DNA from 3 places in the Nonomuraea sp. NPDC049419 genome. Region 2 is predicted to be linked to each of the others. Evidence: riboswitches for the same ligand, from Rfam matches in the RefSeq annotation. Region 2 holds a riboswitch; each other region holds the start of a gene.
The links. Region 2 has a riboswitch for cyclic di-AMP ahead of AB0K12_RS40425 (CHAP domain-containing protein). Riboswitches for the same ligand answer to the same signal wherever they lie in the genome.
Positions count from the first base shown of each region.

Region 1: linked by a shared signal. The riboswitch ahead of AB0K12_RS18690 (C40 family peptidase) and the one ahead of AB0K12_RS40425 (CHAP domain-containing protein) in region 2 are both predicted to bind cyclic di-AMP.
Region 3: linked by a shared signal. The riboswitch ahead of AB0K12_RS15905 (C40 family peptidase) and the one ahead of AB0K12_RS40425 (CHAP domain-containing protein) in region 2 are both predicted to bind cyclic di-AMP.

Region 1 covers NZ_JBFAQB010000005.1:303,334-310,048, forward strand. Annotated here, with positions in the region: gene cimA (citramalate synthase) at 1-199, opposite strand, end outside; gene AB0K12_RS18670 (thioredoxin domain-containing protein) at 436-1,080, opposite strand; gene AB0K12_RS18675 (aldo/keto reductase) at 1,219-2,202, shown strand; gene AB0K12_RS18680 (branched-chain amino acid aminotransferase) at 2,217-3,314, opposite strand; gene AB0K12_RS18685 (3-isopropylmalate dehydrogenase) at 3,558-4,604, opposite strand; cyclic di-AMP (ydaO/yuaA leader) riboswitch at 4,704-4,843, shown strand; gene AB0K12_RS18690 (C40 family peptidase) at 4,895-5,506, shown strand; gene serA (phosphoglycerate dehydrogenase) at 5,998-6,715, opposite strand, start outside.
Region 2 covers NZ_JBFAQB010000022.1:14,973-21,687, reverse strand. Annotated here, with positions in the region: gene AB0K12_RS40435 (aldo/keto reductase) at 1-690, shown strand, start outside; gene AB0K12_RS40430 (Gfo/Idh/MocA family oxidoreductase) at 773-1,726, shown strand; cyclic di-AMP (ydaO/yuaA leader) riboswitch at 1,844-1,980, shown strand; gene AB0K12_RS40425 (CHAP domain-containing protein) at 1,993-2,691, shown strand; gene AB0K12_RS40420 (ABC transporter ATP-binding protein) at 2,758-4,509, opposite strand; gene AB0K12_RS40415 (ABC transporter ATP-binding protein) at 4,506-6,221, opposite strand; gene AB0K12_RS40410 (hypothetical protein) at 6,294-6,715, shown strand, end outside.
Region 3 covers NZ_JBFAQB010000004.1:393,451-400,165, forward strand. Annotated here, with positions in the region: gene AB0K12_RS15880 (L-aspartate oxidase) at 1-202, shown strand, start outside; gene AB0K12_RS15885 (type III pantothenate kinase) at 206-988, shown strand; gene AB0K12_RS15890 (hypothetical protein) at 1,053-1,535, opposite strand; gene lysX (bifunctional lysylphosphatidylglycerol synthetase/lysine--tRNA ligase LysX) at 1,680-3,161, shown strand; gene AB0K12_RS15900 (LuxR C-terminal-related transcriptional regulator) at 3,780-3,992, shown strand; gene AB0K12_RS15905 (C40 family peptidase) at 4,139-5,068, opposite strand; cyclic di-AMP (ydaO/yuaA leader) riboswitch at 5,191-5,342, opposite strand; gene AB0K12_RS15910 (amino-acid N-acetyltransferase) at 5,620-6,189, shown strand; gene AB0K12_RS15915 (RDD family protein) at 6,275-6,715, shown strand, end outside.

The DNA of each region.
Region 1 (6,715 bases), on a different contig from region 2:
CGAGCTCTGTTCGGGCCAGCCTGAAGAACTCGGTGTCCTTGGGGTTGGCGCCGGGCCAGCCCCCCTCGATGAAGCCGACGCCCAGGCCGTCCAGGTGACGAGCGACGGCGAGCTTGTCGGCGACGGTGAGGTTGAGCCCCTCCTGTTGCGCGCCGTCGCGTAGCGTCGTGTCGTAGACGTGGAAGCGGTCGTCGGCCATGAGTCTCTCTTCTCTGCGGAAGCTTCTCTGCGAAGGACGGTTCTCGGGAAAACCCGGGAAAACAAAAAGACCCCTCACGGACGTGAGAGGTCTGCGCGCTGGCGGTGTCCCGGTATCAGCCAGCGCGCCTGCCGATAATGAGCAGACCGTAGAACATGGTGCCGCCCAGTCTGCCACACGGATTCACCATCTGGCACACCGGTCTCACTCCCTGGGACACGGCACGGTGGGGACGGTCACACCTGGACGCCGATGCCTCCGGTGATCAGGCGCTCGATCGCGGCGGCGTCGAACACCTCGCCGCCCAGCATCTGGCCGTCGAGCAGCACGGTCGGCGTACCCTCCAGCGGGATCCTGGCCGTCTGCGCCAGGTGCGCCTCCGCGTACGTCTGCGACTTCACGCAGTCGTCCACCGACGCTCCGGCCTTCCTGGCCGCCGCCGACAGCTCCTCGACCGTGAAGCCCGAGGCCACGCCGTGCGGGGCGGGCTGCATGGCGTACACGGCGTCCCTGAAGGCCAGCCAGTTCTCCTCCGGTACGCAGCGCGCGGCCGCGGCGGCGCGGACCGAGTTGGAGCGCATGGGCTCGTCCCGGAAGATCGTGACGGTGTGGAAGACGACCTTCACCTTGCCCTCCCTGGCCAGGCGCTGGACCGTCGCGTCGACCTTGGTGTGCATGTCCTTGCACACCGGACAGTCGAAGTCCTCGAACACGTCGAGCACCGGAGCGTCGCTGCCCAGGTCGGCCAGGATCATCGAGCCGTCCGCCTGCCTGCTCAGCTGCACCCCGTCGGACGACGCGCCGGGCTGGGAGAACGCCAGCACCCCGAGTACGGCGATCGCCGCGAAGGCCGCCACGACCGCCATCAACCGCTTCTTCATGAGCCCACTCTCACCTTTGTCGATCGCGCAGACCCTATCGGAAGCGGAGACAACGGCCGTCACGCGCGTACGGCCCCGGCGCGCCGGGCAGGTTCGCCTGCGGGGGATGAATCTGCGGGGGATGAAGGGGGATCAGCCATGCGATACGTGACACTGGGCCGCGAGGGCCCGACGGTCTCGGCCCTGGGGTTCGGCGCGATGACGCTGGCGCCCAGGGTGTACGGCGACGTGAGCGAGCCGGAGGCGACGCAGGCGCTCCTGGCGGCGCTGGACGCGGGCGTCACGTTCGTCGACACCGCCGACATCTACGGCGCCGGGCACAGCGAGACCCTGATCGGGCGGGTGCTGCGGGGCCACAGGGACGAGGTGGTGCTGGCGACGAAGTTCGGCGGGAACTCCGACGATCAGGGCAGGCTGGTGCCGGGCATGGGCCGGCCCGAGTACCTCCGCAGGGCCCTGGAGGCCAGCCTCGACCGCCTGCGTACGGACCGGGTGGACCTCTACTACCTGCACAGACTCGACCCCACGACGCCCGTCGAGGAGACGATGGGCGCGCTGGCCGAGCTGGTCCAGGCCGGGGACATCCGGTACGTCGGCCTGTCGGAGGTGTCGGCGGCGACGCTGCGGCGGGCCTGCGCCGTCCACCCGGTGACCGCCCTGCAGACCGAGTACTCGCTGTTCCACCGCTACCCGGAGCAGGACGTGCGCCCGGCCTGCGACGAGCTGGGCGTCGGGTTCGTGGCCTACAGCCCGCTCGGGCGCGGCCTGCTCGGCGGCACGATCAGGGGCAGGGGGTCGCTGGAGGAGGGCGACTGGCGCCGGGGCAACCCGCGCTTCCAGGAGGGCAACCTGGACCGCAACGTGGAACTGGCCGACGCCGTGGCGGGCCTGGCCGGCGAGGTGGGGCTGCCGGTGGCGCAGCTCGCGCTGGCCTGGCTCGTGCACCGCGGCGCGGTGCCGATCCCGGGGACGCGCCGGGCCGAGAACGCGCGGGCCAACGCCGCGGCCGCCGACGTCACCCTCGACGAGGAGACGGTACGGCGGCTCGAGGCGCTGGTGCCGCCCGGCACGGTGGCCGGCGAGCGCGGCAACGCCGCCTACCTGGCCAACCTCGACACCTGACGTTCCCGCCGGCGTCAGGCGATCTTGTGGACCCAGTTGTGGGTGTCGGGGCGGGCGCCGTACTGGATGCCGACCAGTTCCTCGCGCACCCGCATCGTGACCGGGCCGGGCGTGCCGTCGCCGACCGTCCACGAGCGGTCGGCGCCCTTGACCGTGCCGACCGGCGTCACCACGGCCGCGGTGCCGCACGCGAACACCTCGGTCAGCTCGCCGCTCTCGCAGCCGGCCTGCCACTCGTCCACGCTGATCAGCCGCTCCTCGGTCTCCAGGCCGAGGTCGCCGGCCAGCTCCAGGATGGAGTCGCGGGTGATGCCGGGCAGCAGCGTGCCGGTGAGCGCCGGGGTGACGAGCTTGCCGCCGAGGACGAAGAACAGGTTCATCCCGCCCATCTCCTCGACGTAGCGGTGCTCGTGCGCGTCGAGCCAGACGACCTGGTCGCAGCCGTTCTCGACGGCCTGCCGCTGCGCCACGAAGGCCGCGGCGTAGTTGCCGCCGCACTTGGCGAAGCCGGTGCCGCCGGGCGCGGCCCGCGTGTACTCGGTGGACAGCCAGACGGAGACGGGCTTGATGCCGCCGGTGAAGTAGGAGGCCGCCGGAGAGGCGATCACCATGTACCGGTACGTCTTCGACGGGTAGTTGACCCCGAGCCCCGCCTGCGTGGCGATCATGAAGGGCCGCAGGTAGAGGCTGTGCCCCTCGGTGGTGGGCACGTACTCCTTGTCGGTGCTGACGAGCAGCTCCAGCGACTCGACGAACGTCTCCTCGGGCAGCTCCGGCATGGCCATGCGCTGGGCGGAGCGGTTGAAGCGGGCGGCGTTGGCGTAGGGGCGGAACGTCACGATCGAGCCGTTGGCCTGCCGGTACGCCTTGAGCCCCTCGAAGAGCTCCTGGGCGTAGTGGAAGACCGCGGTGGCCGGGTCGAGGACGAGCGGCCCGTACGCCTCGAGGCGCGCGTCGTGCCAGCCCTTACCCTCGGTGAAGTCGATCGAGATCATGTGATCGGTGAAGACCTGCCCGAACCCGGGGGTCGCCAGTACCTGCTCCCGCTCGGCCGCGGTGCGAGCATGGTCGGATAGCTGCACGTCGAAGCTGAGCTTCTGAGCGATGGTCATGACGTCGGTCCTTCTCTCTGCGATCTACCGAAAACTACCGGAAGCTGCCCGCTGTCTGCGGTTCTGCGACTGCCGCGAGGGGCGGCCGCGCCGGGAGGCAGTCCGTACTTCCTATTGTCTCGCTATATGGGATGGCAAGGGGTCAACGGGGGATATAGCCCCCATTTCTCCGTACAGGAACACGAAAAAGCGCCCGGCAGTCCGCTCAGGGCCGCCGGGCGCTCGTGATCGGGCTAGGCGGTCCTAGCCGGATACTCGCGCGGTGATGTCGTCGCCGATCTGCCGCGTGCCGCGCGGGGCGGAGCCCGCGACGCGCGCCGCGATGTCGTCGGCGACGGCCTGCTCCACCCTGGCCGCCTCGGCGCTCAGGCCGAGGTGGTCGAGGAGCATGGCGACGGAGAGGATGGTCGCGGTCGGGTCGGCCTTGCCCTGGCCCGCGATGTCGGGCGCGCTGCCGTGGACCGGCTCGAACATGCTGGGCGCGGCGCCGTCGGGGTTGATGTTGCCGCTGGCGGCCAGGCCGATGCCGCCCGCGATGGCGGCGCCGAGGTCGGTGATGATGTCGCCGAAGAGGTTGTCGGTGACCACCACGTCGAAGCGCTCGGGCTGGGTGACGAAGAACATCGAGGCCGCGTCGATGTGGGAGTAGTCGACGGCGATCTCGGGGTAGTCGGCGGCGACCCGGTTGACGGTGCGCTGCCACAGGTCGCCCGCGAAGGTGAGGACGTTCGTCTTGTGGACGAGCGTGAGCTTCTTGCGCGGGCGCGACTGAGCTTTCTCGAAGGCGTAGCGGACCACGCGCTCGACGCCGTGTGCGGTGTTGAGCGACTCCTGCGTGGCGATCTCGTGCGGGGTGCCGCGCCGCATGGCGCCGCCGGTGCCGGCGTAGAGGCCCTCGGTGCCCTCGCGGACGACGATCATGTCGATCTTCTCGGGCGGGGTGTCGGCCAGCGGGGTGCGCACGCCGGGGAACAGCTTGACCGGGCGCAGGTTGACGTAGTGATCGAACTCGAACCGCAGCCGCAGCAGCAGGTCGCGCTCCAGGACGCCGGGCGGCACGCTGGGGTCTCCGACGGCGCCGAGCAGGATGGCGTCGTAGCCGCGCAGCTCGTGGAGCACCGAGTCGGGCAACGTCTCGCCGGTGCGGTGATAGCGCGCGGCGCCCAGGTCGTAGTGGGTGGGCTCGATCTTGGTGCCCACGGCCTCCAGGACCTTGAGCCCTTCTGCGACGACCTCGGTGCCGATGCCGTCACCGGGGATGACAGCCAGGCGGATGTTACGCGACTCCATGGGCGGTACCTTACCGGCTCGTCTCGACTGACGAACACATCATCTCATTTTCCGGACGTCCGATTTTGCATGTATTGCGACCTTTTGACCGATTCGTTAGAGTCCGTCAGGCCTAATCCACGCAGCAGGTGCGTGGAGCCGGGGACCCACCTCCCCCAGGGGCGAATCGGCTTCGCCGTAGGGCTGTCTTCCAGGCCCGAGCCCGTCAGCTAACCCGGCCGGCCGCATGGAAGGACAGACCCCTGTCTCGCATCGCCATCGCCCTGGCGGGTGTCGCCGCCGGGCTCATCGTGTGCCCCCCTCCGGCCTCCGCCGCGCCGACGCCCGCCGGCCCCGGTGAAAGCCGCCACTCCCCCGACACGAACTCCGACCCCGACACGAAATCCGGCCCCGAAACGAACGCGGCCGGCTCGATCACCCTGACCGGTCCCGAGGTCAAGCGCATCCAGCAGAAGCGCGCGCCCAAGCCGGCCTGGAAGACCGCCCTCAGGTTCGCGATGCACCAGCGCGGCATCCCGTACGTGTGGGGCGGCACCAGCCGCAGCGGGTACGACTGCTCCGGGCTCATGCTCAGGGCGTACCAGAAGGCGGGGGTCCACCTGCCGCGCACCGCCGCCGAGCAGTACAACGCGTTCTCCCGGAAAATCAGCTGGAACCATCTCAAGCCCGGTGACCTGGTCTTCTTCAGCGGACTCGGTCACGTGGGCATGATCTCCAAGCCCGGCTACATGGTGCACGCGCCGCACTCGGGCGACGTGGTGAAGGAGGAGAAGCTCTCCGACTGGCGCCGGCAGGCGTTCGTCGGAGCGGTCAGGCCCGACCGCGAGGGCGTCCGCCAGTGGCGCGAGCTGCAGAAACGGCGCGATGACCCCGCTCCGTCGATGCTGACCGCGACCCTCTGACCTGACACCACCCGGACGAGCGGCCCCGTGCGAGCGAGCGCGGGGCCGTTCTGGGCTCACCTGCTCTGGGGGGCTCCGCCGTTGTCACGCCGGTCGAGGGCCATCTGGACGGCCTCGGCCGCCTCGTCCTCTTGGTCCTCGGCACGGTTGAAGGCATACATCTCGTACATGTGGCTCATCTCGCTTCGCGGACGTGTTCCTGAGAAAGGGGGAAGCCGGACTCCGGTCGCGAGCCCGACCGGGCCTGAATCTCGTGGTCCGGGTCACGGACCGGACGAAGGGACTTGACGGCCGACGCATACGCCGCTCACCGCGGCGGGTCGTCGACCTGCCCTAACAGGCCCCGCCGCGGCAGGTAATGAGTACGAGAACCTGGCGCATCACCGGCTACAGTACCCGAGGACAGTGCTTGGATGTCCTACTATCTCGCATGCTGAGACAGAAAAGGGCCGCCACCCGAAACGGGTGACGGCCCTGCGCAGGTCAGAGGGTCAGTCCTCCAGGTCGACCGAGCGGCCGCTCTCGGCGCCGATCTCGGCGCCGATCTGCTCGACCACCTCGGCCGGGATCGCCGAGTCGACGGTCAGCGCGATGAGCGCCTTGCCGCCCTTGACGTCACGGGCCACCTGCATCGAGGCGATGTTGATGCCGTGCTCGCCGAGCAGCCGGCCGACCACGCCGACGACGCCGGGGCGGTCGGTGTAGGTGTAGAAGCACAGGTGGGCCGTCGGCTCGATCTCCATCTCGAAGCCGTTGACCTCGACGATCTTGGTGATCTGGCGCGGCCCGGACAGCGTGCCCGACACCGAGACCGTGCGGCCGTCGGCCAGCACGCCGCGCACGGTCACCAGGTTGCGCCAGTCGGGGCTCTCGGAGCTGGTGACCAGCTCGACCGCGATGCCGCGGTCCTTGGCCAGCAGCGGCGCGTTGACGTAGGTGACCTGCTCCTCGACCACGTCGGCGAAGACGCCCTTGAGCGCGGCCAGCTCGATCACCCGCACGTCCTGGGCGGCGATCTCGCCGCGCACCTCGACGTCGAGCTTGGTGGCCACCTCGCCGGCCAGCGCGGTGAAGACCCGGCCCAGCTTCTCGGCCAGCGGCAGGCCCGGCTTGACGTCCTCGGCCACCGCGCCGCCCTGGACGTTGACCGCGTCGGGCACGAACTCGCCCGCCAGCGCCAGCTTCACGCTGCGCGCGACCTGGGTGCCG
Region 2 (6,715 bases):
ATCGACACGGCCGCCGCCTACGGCAACGAGGAGGGCGTGGGCCGCGCGGTGCGCAACAGCGGGCTGCCCAGGGAGAAGGTGTTCGTCACGACCAAGCTGGCCAACGGCGAGCACGCCCGCGCCGAGGCCGCCTTCGATGAGTCGCTGGCCCGGCTCGGCCTCGACTACGTCGATCTCTATCTCATCCACTGGCCGATGCCGGGGCAGGACAAGTACGTGCAGGCGTGGAAGGCCATGGAGAAGATCTACCGGGACGGCAGGGCCAAGGCCATCGGCGTCTCCAACTTCACCGTCCAGACGCTCACCAGGCTCATGGACGAGGCCGACCTCGTCCCCGCCATCAACCAGATCGAGCTCCACCCCTATTTCCAGCAGCGGCAGATGCGCGAGTTCCACGAGGCCAACGGCATCCTCACCGAGGCGTGGAGCCCGCTGGGGCAGGGCAGGGGGCTGCTCGACGACCCGGCGCTGCGGGTGCTGGCCGACAAGCACTGCAAGACGCCGGCGCAGATCGTGCTGCGCTGGCACCTGCAGCTCGGGAACGTGGTGATCCCGAAGTCGGTGACGCCGGCGCGGATCGCCGAGAACATCGACGTCTTCGACTTCATCCTCGACGCCGAGGACCTCGCGGCCATCGGGGCGCTCAGCCGGGGGCAGCGGCTCGGGCCCGACCCCGACTCGTTCGAGTGACGGATGTGACAAAACGACATTCCTGATATTTCCGGCACCACCGACATAAGCCCATATTTGCCTTCCGTATACGATCGCCGGCGTGCGAGATTTCACTTGGGGAATAGCCGCCACCGGCGGCATCGCCCGTACCGTGGGTGCGGCGATCGTGGCGGAGCCGGGCATGCGGGTGGCCGCCGTAGGAAGCAGGAACCCGGCCAGGGCGCAGGCCCTGGCGTCGGCTTTGGGCGCCGAGTCGGCGTACGGGTCCTACGAGGAGCTGTGCGCCGACCCGGCGGTGGACGCGATCTACGTGGCCACCCCGCACGCCCAGCACCTTCAGGTCGCCGAGGCCGCCATCGCGGCGGGCAAGGCGGTGCTGTGCGAGAAGCCGCTGGCCGCGACCGTGGACGACGCCGAGAAGATGGTGCGGCTGGCCCGCGAGGCCGGGGTCTTCCTGATGGAGGCCATGTGGATGCGGTTCAACCCGCTCATCAGGCGCATCAAGGAGGATCCCCGCTTCGGGGAGATCCGGTCGGTGCAGGCGAGCTTCGGCTTCGCCCATCCGTACGACCCGGCGCACCGCCTGTGGGCGCCAGAGCTGGGCGGCGGGGCGCTGCTGGACCTCGGGATCTACCCGTTCGGGCTGGCCCAGCTCATCCTGGGCATGCCCACCGACCTGCACATCACCGGCTCCCTGGCCCCGAACGGCGTTGACGCGGAGGCGGCCGGCGTCTTGCGTTACCCCGGCGGGCGGCACGCTCTCGTGGCCACCTCATTGCTCGGGAATTACCCGAACGGGGCCAGTGTTGTAGGTACTCAGATGCGGGCGGACATCCAGGCGCCGTTCTGGGCACCGCAGCGGATCGTCCTCTCCGGGCCGGCGATGGAGCCGGAAGAGCACGTGCTCGACCCGGCCGACAACGGTTACGCCGGAGAGCTCCGCGAAGTCCGCGCCGCCACGGCCGAAGGCAGGACCGAATCCTCGATCATGCCGCTTGACGAATCCCTTGCCATGATGGGGCTTCTGGCCAAGGCGCGCAGTCAGCTCGGCTGACTTTACTTTTATGGATTTGTAATCCTCTTGCCTCATGTATTACCTTATGGGGCATCTTGAGGCATACGTCCGGTTTGTCCGGCTATGTCAGACCATCGCACGACACATCACAGGATCGTCCTGTGACCGCTGAATCCGCCACGTGCGGAACCGGGGACCCATGTCCTTTGGGGTGAATCGGCACTTCGGTGCCGTAGGGCAGCTTCCACGCCCGAACCCGTCAGCTAACCCGGTAAGCGGCATGGAAGCAAGGAGTAACCCCCTCGATGGCCAAGCATCGTCTTACCGCTGTCTCGAAGAGCACCATCGCCCGCGCCGTCCTCGGCGCCGGCGTCCTGGCCTCGGCCTTCGGCGTCCCCGCCGCGGCCCACGCCGACACCTCCACCGCCGTCGCCGCGGCCACCGCCGCGAAGCACCCGGCCACCGCGCTCGCCGCCCACAAGGCGAGCGAGCGTGACGAAACCAAGATCACCGCCACCGCCGACCAGGTCCTGGCCGTCGCCAGAGCGCAGGTGGGCGTCTCCGAGAACGCCAGCGGCGGCGGGACCAAGTTCCAGCAGTGGTACGCCAACTCCCAGCGTGCCGCCGAGACCGTCGCCCGTGACGGCGGCAGCCGCGCTGCTTACCTGAACGCCGCCTGGTGCTCGATGTTCGTCTCCTGGGTCGGTGAGCACACCGGCGCCCGCCCGCAGGTCGGCTGGGACGCCTGGACCGTCGCCCACGCCAAGTGGTTCGCCGCCAACAAGCGCTTCGGCCACGAGGCCAAGCCGGGTGCCGTGGTGTTCTTCTCCTGGAAGGGCGGCAAGTCCCTGAGCGACATCCAGCATGTGGGCTTCGTCGTCAAGGACAACCACGACGGCACCATCTCCACCATCGAGGGCAACACCGGCAACGGCAAGGTCGAAGAGCGGGTCCGGCCGAAGTCGCAGGTCGTCGGCTACGGCTACCCCGAGTACGCCGGCTGACCCTCCCCCGTCGCGTCTCTCTTCGTGACAGCGGAACGCGCGCCCCTTCCCGGGGGCGCGCGTTCGTCATGTCAGGAGGTCGGCGTACGGCCCCGGTGTCTCGCTGAGCTGGTCGTGGCTGCCGCACTGCACGATCCGGCCTCGGTCGAGCACGACGATCAGATCCGCCATCCGCACTGTGGGGAAGCGGTGGGTGATCAGCAACGTGACGGCTCCCGGATGGCTCTTGGCCGCCTCGGCGTAGCGGGCGAAGACCGCGCTCTCGGCCGGTGCGTCCAGCGCGGCGGTCGGCTCGTCCAGCACCAGCAGCAACGGCTCCGTCCGCATCGACCCGCGGGCCAGGGCCAGCCGCTGCCACTGCCCGCCGGAGAGCCGTACGCCGTGCTCGAACGTCTCCCCCAGCTCTGTCTCCAGCCCCTGAGGCAGCCCGGCGACCACCTGGCCTGCGTCGGCTCGTTCCAGCGCCCCCGCCACGGCCGCGGGGTCGTGCAGCTTCGGCAGATCCCCCACGCCGACCGTCTCGCCGGCCGCCAGCTCGAAGCGAGCGTGATCCTGGAAGACCGCGCCGACCCTGGCCTGCCACGCGTCCTGCGCGAGGTCGCCGAGCGGACGGCCGTCCACCAGGATCGTGCCGCGCGACGGCCGATGCAGCCCGCACAGCAGCTTCACCAGCGTCGTCTTGCCCGACCCGTGCGTGCCGACGAGCGCGACCGTGGCCCCCGCGGGCAGGTGCAGGTCGAGGTCGTGGAGCACCTCGCGGGACGTCCCCGGGTAGGTGAAGGAGAGCCCGGCCAGCGTGATGCCGCTGCGCAGCACCGGCGGCGGCGCTGCGGCGCCTCGATCCTGATGACGGGCGGCCGCGTAGGCGCGGAGCCAGGCGAGGCGGGTGGCGGCGTGCCGGCCCGCGGCGGCGGAGCCGAGGTGGAAGGCGAGGCGGGCGGCCTGGGTGACGAACTGCACGCCGACCGTGGCCACCAGCACCACGTCACCCGCCGTCGCCTGACCCCGGCCGGCCAGCCAGGCGGCGTGGGCGAGCGCGGCGACGTATCCCGCGAGGAACGTGGCCGAGCCTGCGAACGTCAGCAGGCCCGCCCGCAGCCGCGCCCGCCCGAGCGCGGCCGACACCGCGTCCCAGTGCCGTCCCGCCATCGCGTCCAGGACGTCTCCCGCGCCGCCGAGCCGCAGGTCCTTGGCGTCCCCTGCGGACGTGGCCGTCTCCGACAGGCTCAGCTCCAGGCGGGCGGTCTCGGCGGTGCGGGTCGTGGCGGCGTCGATGCGGGCGGCGGCGCGGCCGCGCAGCAGGAGTGAGGGCAGCACGGTGGCGCCCAGCAGGAGCGGGAGCAGCGGATGCACGGCGGCGAGCAGCGCCACACCGAGCCCGATCTGCAGGACCTGCTCGGCCACCAGCGCCAGCGCCCACACCGCGAAGTACAGCTCCCTGCTCTCCTCGCGGAGCGTGCGCAGCCTGTCCAGGTACGCGGGCCGCTCCAGATGCTCGATCGTGGGCAGGCTCGCCGTGAGCCCGAGGATCTCCTCCTGCACGGCCAGCCCCATCCGCTCGGCCAGCTCCTGCATCAGCGCCAGCTCGGCCCGCCCCAGCGCCACCCCTGCCGCCAGCGCCGCCCCCGCCGCCACGGCCTGGACGGCGGCCGGCCCGAGAAGGCCCCGCGTGGCGGCGTCGGTCAGTTCCCGCAGGAACACCCCGACCAGGCCGTGGCTGACGGCGCCCGCGAGCAGGAACCCGGCCAGCATGACCACCGCGCGCCGATCGATCCGCCACGCCACCCGCACCAACGCCCCCAACGCGGCTGCGGTCACGAGGCGCCTCCGGTGGTGAGGGTGGACTGGAGGGTGTACCAGCGGGCGTACCGGCCGCCCAGGGCCATCAGCTGGTCGTGGTCGCCCTCCTCCGCGATGACGCCTCCGTCCAGGACCACGATGCGGTCGGCGCGGCGGACGGTGGCGAAGCGGTGGGAGACGAGCACCAGCGTGCGGCCCCTGGTGTGGTCGAGGAGCCGGTCGAAGACGTCGCGTTCGGCGCGGGCGTCGAGGTGGGCGGTGGGCTCGTCCACGATGAGGACGCGGCGTCCCGAGCGCAGGGCGTACACGGCTCGGGCGAGCGCCACCTTCTGCCACTGGCCGCCGGACAGGTCGCGGCCGCCGGTGAAGGCGCGCGACAGGGGTGTGTCGAGGCCGGCGGGGAGCGCGGCCACGAGGTCCAGCGCGTCCACCGCCTCCAGGGCGGCGAGCACGTCGGCATCGGTGCCGTCGCGGGCGGCGTCGCCGAGGCGGACGTTGTCGCGCAGCGGCAGCGGGTAACGCGCGAAGTCCTGGAAGACGACGGCGGCGGGGCCGGTGGTGACGGTGCCGGAGGACGGGGTGTAGAGGCCGGTGAGGAGCTTGACCAGGGTGGTCTTGCCGGCGCCGTTGAGCCCGACGATCGCCAGCCGCTCCCCCGGGCGGACGTGCAGGGTCAGGTTCCGCAGGAGCGGGCTCGGGCGGTCGGGGTAGGCGAAGGTGACGCCGTCCAGCGCGAGCGCCTTGTCCCCGCCCTCGGCCGGGTCGTCGCTGGACGACGGTGCGAGGAGGCGGAGGGTGGCCTGGAAGGGCGTGGTGCCGTGGCTGATCGCGAACATCTGGTGGCTGCCCGCCCCGTACGCGAAGACCAGCAGCGCCGCCAGCACGCACTGCGCCGGCGCTCCCGCCTCGAGCCGCCCTGCGGCGGTGTGCCAGGCGAGGACGGCGAACGTGCCGGAGGCCGACAGCAGTTGCAGGCCCAGCACCGACGCGTAGCCGCGGACGACGGCCCGCCGCACCCGAGCCTGCGGTGCGAGGTAGGCGCGCATGGCGGCCGAGTAGCGTCCGGTGAAGAACGCCTGCAGCCCGAACACGCGCACCTCCTTGGCCGCGCCGAGCCCGCCCGCGACGTCGGCCAGGTAGTCGGCGCGGCGCCGCAGGAGCGCCTGCGCGGGGCCGCCCGTCAGGGACTCCACTCCCCCGGGCCCGACGAGCATGGCCGCGATGCGCCGGTTCTGGGCGAGGGCGAGCGCGAGGACGGCGGCGGCCGGCCAGCCGATGTGCACGGCCAGGACGGCGGCCCCGAGCAGGGCCGAGACGAGCCGGCCCGCCTCGCCGGCCACGGCCACCGCCGCCGTGCCGGGGGTGGCGCCCCGGTGGCCGTGCAGGGCGAGCCGCAGGTCGCCCTGCACGTGGGCGGTCTCGAGCCGGGCGAGTGGCATGGCCGCGGCGGCGGCGCGTACCCGGTGACGCAGCACGCCGTCGATGCGCCGCGCTACGGCGGCGCCTGCGGGCTCCAGCAGCGACGTGCAGAGCTCCTGGGCGAGCAGCATCAGCAGCAGGGTGACGAGCGGGCCTGCGCCGCCGTGGGTGACCAGCCGGTCGAGCGGGAACGTGCCGGCCGGCCCGAGGACGGCCGCGCCCGTGGCGGCCGGCGCGTACGCCCCGAGGCGCCGCGACCCGGCCAGGCGCAGCAGCCCGGTTAATCCAATGTAATCACATCGGTTTGCCACACCCGGGACGGTAACCCGGTTCCGGCCAGCCGGTCAATTGCGGAAATTTGTAAGGCGCCTTACCATTTGGCGATGATCCACGGTGAGCGGCCGTCGTACGACGAGCTGGTGTCGATGCTGGGAGTGCCCTTCGCGGTCGAGGACGCCCGCGCCCGCTGGGGCAAGCTCGTGGAGGAGGCCAAGGACGGCAGGACCATCATGATCACCCGCGAGCGCTGGGAGTGGGCGGCCCTCGTGCCGCTCTCCAGGGTGGGCGGAGTGCTCACCGGCCTGCCGCTCGTGGGGCTGTCGACCGCGCGGTCCAAGCTGGGCGACCTCGTACGCCAGGTCGCCGACCCGTACGGCGAGCCGGTGCTGCTCGGCCGGCACCGCAAGCCGGTCGCCGGCCTGGTCGGCGCGCACGTCCTGCTCGGCAAGGACGCCCAGCAGGACCGCTCGGCCACCGCCGACGCCCTGCTGGTCGGCGGCCACACGATCACGCTGGCCCACAACCC
Region 3 (6,715 bases), on a different contig from region 2:
CAACTTCACGGTCGAGGACACCGCGCGTGCCGTACAAGTCGTGAAAAATCGGGCGAAAAACAGGGTTGCCCTTGAGGCGAGTGGGGGATTGACCTTGGAATCGGCCCGTGATGTGGCGGACACTGGCGTCGACTACCTTGCGGTGGGAGCGCTAACGCACTCAGCGCCGGCCCTTGACATCGCACTGGACCTGCGGGGGTAATTGATGCTGCTCACGATCGACGTCGGCAACACGCACACGGTGCTGGGACTGTTCGAGGGCGAGGACGTCATCGAGCATTGGCGGCTCGCCACCGACGCCCGCCGCACCGCCGACGAGATCGCGGTCGTCCTCCAAGGGTTGCTGGCCCAGTCGCCGCTGCTCAAGGGGGCCGACGTCGACGGCATCGCCATCTGCTCCACCGTGCCGAGCGTGCTCAACGAGATGCGCGAGATGTGCCGCCGCTACTACGGCGACGTGACCGCGGTGATCGTGGAGCCGGGCATCCGCACCGGCGTGCCCGTACGCATGGACAACCCCAAAGAGGTCGGCAGCGACCGCATCGTCAACGCGCTGGCCGCCATCGACCAGTACGGCGGCCCCTGCGTCATCGTCGACTTCGGCACCGCCACCTCGTTCGACGCGGTCTCCGCCAAGGGCGAGTACGTCGGTGCGGTCACCGCGCCCGGCATCGAGATCTCGGTGGACGCCCTGGCCGCGGCCGGAGCCCAGCTGCACAAAGTCGAGCTGGTCAGGCCGCGCTCGGTGATCGCCAAGAACACCGTCGAGGCGCTGCAGGCCGGCATCATCTACGGCTTCGCGGGCCAGGTCGACGGCATCGTCGAGCGCATGGCCGCCGAGCTCGCCGACGACCCCGACGACGTCACCGTGGTGGCCACCGGCGGCCACGCGGCGCTCGTGGTGGGCGAGTCGCGCTCGATCGACGTGCACGAGCCGTGGCTGACCCTCATCGGGCTGCGGCTGATCTACCACAGGAACGCTGCCTGACCCTCGTACACATGGAAGAGCGGCCCCCCGCCGATGTGGGGGGCCGCTCGTGTGCCTGCCACGGTCAGTGGCGGGCGGAGTAGATGTAGTCCCAGCGGCCGCAGTTCGTCGGCCACGCGTTGTGCTGCGGGCCGGCCTGGCAGACCTTCACCCGCACGGCCGAGACGTCCTCGACCTCGAAGCGGAAGCGCTCGAAGCCGGGGTAGCCGCAGTACTTGTCGGTGTAGACCGTGTCCCAGCCGCTGCGGAACTCGCGGGCCTGGAAGGTGACGAACGCGCACTTGCCGCCGCGGCGGTAGGTGCGGTTGTCGCGGTCGTAGAGGCGGCCGGCGACGCTGATCTCGTTGTGGGTGCCGCGCCGGTTCCAGTCGACGCCGATCCAGCCCTCGGCCTTGGCCAGGCCGAACTTGGCGTGGACGGGGCCCCAGCCGTCGGAGGAGTCCCGGTGGTGGTCGAAGCTGGAAGCCTGAGCGGCGGTGGGAAGTGACAGGGCGAGAGCGGTCGTCGCGGCGGCGGCCAGGAGCCCTGTGGCGATCTTCTTGAACATCTTCTCTCCTTGAGCTCCCTGGGCCGGCTCCCTACCGGCTCCCCCCTGAGCTCGTGAGATATTGGTAAGCCAGGGCTCTTGCAGAGGATCTACAGCAGGCCGACGAGCCCTTGCAGTTCGCCATATCCCCTACCCTTTGATGTTGTGAGCGACGAACTTCCCGAGCAGATGCGCATCCGGAGGGAGAAGCTCGACCGCCTTCGCAGCGAGGGCGTCGACCCTTACCCGGTGAATTTCCCACGCACGGCCACCAACGCCGAGGTCAGGGAGAAATACCAGGGCCTGGAGCCCGACACCTCGACCGGCGACAGGGTCGCGGTCGCGGGGCGCGTCATGCTCAACCGCGTGGGCGGCAAGCTCTGCTTCGCCACCCTCCGCGACGGAGGCGGCGACCTGCAGGTGATGATCTCCCTCGACAAGGTGGGCGAGGAGTCGCTGGCGAGCTGGAAGCGCGACGTCGACCTCGGCGACCACGTCGGTGTGAGCGGCGAGGTCATCACCTCGCGGCGCGGCGAGCTGTCCATCCTGGCCGACAGCTGGCAGATCACCGCCAAGTGCCTGCGCCCGCTGCCGGAGAAGCACATCGGCCTCACCGACCCCGAGGCGCGGGTGCGCCAGCGCTACGTCGACCTCATCGTCAACGACGAGGCCAGGAAGATGGCCCGGGTCCGCAGCGCCACCGTGCGCGCGGTGCGCGACTTCTGGCACGAGGAGGGCTACCTCGAGGTCGAGACGCCGATGTTGCAGCCGATCCACGGCGGCGCTGCGGCCAGGCCGTTCAAGACCCACATCAACGCCTATGACATGGAGCTCTACCTTCGCATCGCGATCGAGCTCTATCTCAAGCGGCTCGTGGTGGGCGGCATCGAGAAGGTCTTCGAGATCAACCGGAACTTCCGCAACGAAGGCGCCGACTCGACCCACAACCCTGAGTTCACGATGCTCGAGGCATACGGCACCTACCTCGACTACAACGACATGGCCGACCTGACCCAGCGCATGTACCAGAAGGCCGTGGTGGCCGCGCTCGACACCACGGTGGTCGTGCACGACGGGCAGGAGATCGACCTCGGCATCGCCGAGTGGCCGCGCATCACGCTCTACGGCGCGGTCTCCCAGGCCGTGGGCGAGGAGATCACCACCTCCACCACCCTTGAGGAACTGCGCAAGCTGGCCGACCGCCGCGAGGTCCACTGGGACCCGAAGTGGGGCTCGGGCAAGCTCGTGCAGGAGCTGTTCGAGGCGCTGGTCGAGCACACGCTCGTGCAGCCGACGTTCGTCATGGACTACCCGCTGGAGACCTCGCCGCTGACCCGCCAGCACCGCGACAACCCGCTGCTGACCGAGAAGTGGGACCTCATCGGGTTCGGCACCGAGCTCGGCACCGCCTACTCCGAGCTGATCGACCCGATCGAGCAGCGGCGCCGGCTGGTCGAGCAGTCGCTGCTGGCCGCCGGCGGCGACCTGGAGGCCATGCAGCTCGACGAGGACTTCCTGCAGGCGCTCGAATACGCCATGCCGCCGACCGGGGGCATGGGCGCCGGCATCGACCGGATGATCATGGCGTTCACCGGCAAGAACATCCGCGAGACCATCCTGTTCCCGCTGGTCAAGCCCAGCCACTGAGCCCAGTCATTGAGCCCAGTCACTGAGCCCAGCCATTGGGCACGGTCGCTGAGCACGGTCGCTGAGCACGGTCAAGGCGGCGCTGCCCTGAGGGCGGCGCCGCCGTTTCGCGTGCGCGGTCAGGGCACTTCTGGACGCCTGCGCCGAACCGCATTCTGGTCGGCCCGCTTTCCGACATCTGATCGTCTGTAAGCACCCGGTCAAGTTCGCAGGACCGCAGGCGGGTCGGGCGCGCAGGTGCGGGCGGCTCTGCCGCATGGCCAGGGGCGGCCGTCGCGAGCCGGCCGGCGACGAGGCCGCACCGCCCTGGAACACCTCGCCGACCGGCCGTTCCGTCGTGCTGCCCGTACGCCGGGCGGGCGGCTGCAAATGGGTGCGAAGAGAAAGATCGAAAGGCGTTCGGCGCCGATTTCCGCGTTGCGCGGGCCCGCTATTTGGCGGCGTTCTGTAGTGCTTTATCGCCAGGGCGTCACATATTTCGGATCATGTCAATAGTGCTGGTCAAGCCACACGGTTGTCATGCTTGACGACCTTTCCAGGATGCGTTTACGGTCTGCGAGGAGCAACCTGGGTCCGGTCGAGAGGCCCACGTTCTGCTGTTGGGGGGGAGGGCTCCCGATGGAAGTGCTCACTGAAGGTGTTGAACTCAGCCATGCGGACCTCGCATTGCTGTCGGAGCTGGCGAAAGGGGTCACGGTCGACCGGGTGGGCAGACGGCTGGACATCAGCGGCCGTACCGTACGCCGGAGACTGCGGGGCATCTGCGACCGCATCGGCGTCGCCACGGCGATCGAGGCCGTGGCCTGGGCGGCCCGCCGCCAGCTGATCTGATCACGGCGACGGGCTCGTGTGGGGCGGGCCCCGCGGACCTCTGGAGGGCCTTCTGCGGTCCTCGCAGGGCGGCTCCTAACGGTGCGGGCTCATTCAGAGCGGCTCGGTCGGGGCGGCTCGGTCGGAACGGGCTCGGTCGGGGCGGCTCAGTCGGCGATGCGCACCGCGCCGGCGAAGGGCCGCCGCTCGATCGAGGCGATGCGGACGACGTCGCCGGTCCGCGGGGCGTGCACCATCATGCCGCCGCCGAGGTAGATGCCCACGTGGTGCAGGTCGCTGTAGAAGAAGACCAGGTCGCCTGGGCGCAGCTCGGAGCGGTCGATGTGGCGGCCCGCCGTCCACTGGCTGCCGGTGTAGTGCGGCAGCGAGATGCCGACCTGCTGGTACGCGGCCATGACGAGGCCGCTGCAGTCGTAGGAGTTGGGGCCTTCGGCGCCCCACACGTATGGCTTGAGCTGCTGCGTGAGCGCCCACCTGGCGGCCTGGGCGGCCTTGCCGCTGCCCACGATGGGCAGGTTGACGCGCTGGGCCCGGGTGCCCGGCCGGCCTGCTTCGCCGAGCGCCCGCCTGAAGAGGTTGCTCTCGACCTTGGTGACCAGTTTGGTGATCTTGTCGCGCTTGTTGTCGAGGTCGGAGATGAGTTTCTCGACCTCCTTGATGCGGGTGGCGGCGCCCGCCTTGGCCCGTTCGGCGGCCTCCCTGGCCTTGGTGACCTGGTTGACGGCCTCGCCCTGCTGCTGCTGCAGCACGTACGTGGTGGCGGCGCGGTCGAGGAACTCGTCGGGGTCGTCGGAGGTGGCGAAGGCGAGGGCGCGGCTGAGGCCGCCGGTGATGTAGGCGTTCTCGGCCAGTGCGGCGGCCTTGGCGCGCTTGGCGGCGAGGTCGGCCTCGCTGGTGGCCAGGGTCTTCTTCGCGGCGTCAGCGGCCCTCTTGGCGCTCTTGAGCTTCTCCCGCTGGCTGTTGTACTCCTCGGCCAGCGTCTCGATCTCGGTGTGCATCTTCTCGACCTGCTTGGCCAGGTCTTGGAGCGAGGGCTTGGGGTCGGCGGACGCGGAGCCGACGGGGGCGGCGACCAAAAAGGTGGCCAGTGTGACACTTATTACACCGAGCAGACGCGACCGCCGGGAGGCGTGTTGCGGAGGGCGGGCGTGCTTGCCCGCGGTCGTCCTCTCACGCGTGCGCGTGCGCTTCACCAACCAGCTCCTCTCGTCGACGCCTGCCGGGTTAGCTGACGGGTTCGGGCCGGAGCAGCCCTACCGGACATTGCGGATTCACCCCGATGGTGGCGCTGGGGGGCGTCACCGGCGGTTCCCCGGCTCCTCCTCGCGGAGGATTAGGCGTGTCGCCCGCGCGCGACACGCGGGGAACATCGTCGCTGGACACTAATGCACTCCGGGTTCGTGCTCAACCAGAACTGCCGACTCTGTAGAGGTTTCACAACCGAAGAGTCACAAGGTGATCTCGTGCCTGGCCGTACGAAACGCAACTTATGACGGATTTGCCGCCTGATCTGGCGACTCGCGGGCCTGCTCAGAGCGCGTGCTCGGATGAGCACGAGTTGTAACAGCATGGGCCGAGACGTGGGAGTTAGGGCCGAGCCGTAATGACATCTGTACCCTGGAGGGCCATGGAGCAGGTGGCCGAACTGACAGCAGCCGAGACCGCGGTGGTGGTCCGGCGCGCCCGCACGCCCGACGTGCGGGGCATCAGGAGGCTCGTGGACACCTACGCGGGGGCGGGCCCGCGGCTCCTGAAGAAGGCCACCGTCACCCTGTACGAGGACGTACAGGAGTTCTGGGTGGCCGAACGGGGCGGGCAGGTCGTCGGTTGCGGTGCGCTCCACGTGCTCTGGGAGGACCTCGCCGAGGTCCGCACCGTGGCCGTGGATCCGCAGTGCCGTGGCATGGGCGTCGGCCATCGGATCGTCTCGGCGCTGATACAGCAGGCGAATGATCTAGGTCTGCGGCGTGTGTTCTGTCTGACTTTTGAGGTCGACTTCTTCGCAAGACTGGGCTTTCGCCGGATTCAGGGCACGCCGGTCTCGCCCGAGGTGTACGCCGAACTGCTGGCCTCGTACGACGAGGGTGTCGCGGAGTTCCTCGACCTGGAACACGTCAAACCGAACACCCTTGGCAACACCCGCATGCTGCTGCATCTGACATCGGGTGACGCGGACCTTGACCAGATGGAAAGGTGATTGTTGATACCTATGTCGATACGTTGGGCAGCACAGGCATGTGTCCTGACACGTGCCACATGCGCACTCGAAGCGAGGTGACACGGTGAGCACCGGACAGCCGCCGTATCCACAGGACGAATCCGGCGAGAATTCTGCACCCGGCACCCCTTACGGGCAGCAGAACGCGGGCCGCCACCCCGGCGAGCCCGACCCGGACGTCACTGTGGTCGGCTACCGGGCGGACGACGCCTACGGGCAGCAGCCCCAGTACGGACAGCAACAACAACAACAGTACGGCTATGGCCAGCAGCAACCCCAGTACGGCCAGCAGCCGCCCTCATACGGCCAGCAACCCCAGTACGGCCAGCAGGGCTACGGCCAGCAGCAGCAGTCGCAGCCCGGTTACGGGCAGCAGGGCTACCCCCAGCAGGGCTACGACCCCCAGCAGCAGCAGCAGGGCTACGACCCCCAGCAGCAGCAGGGCTACGACCCCCAGCAGCAGGGCTACGGACAGCAGCAGCAGTCCCAGCCGGGCTACGGCCAG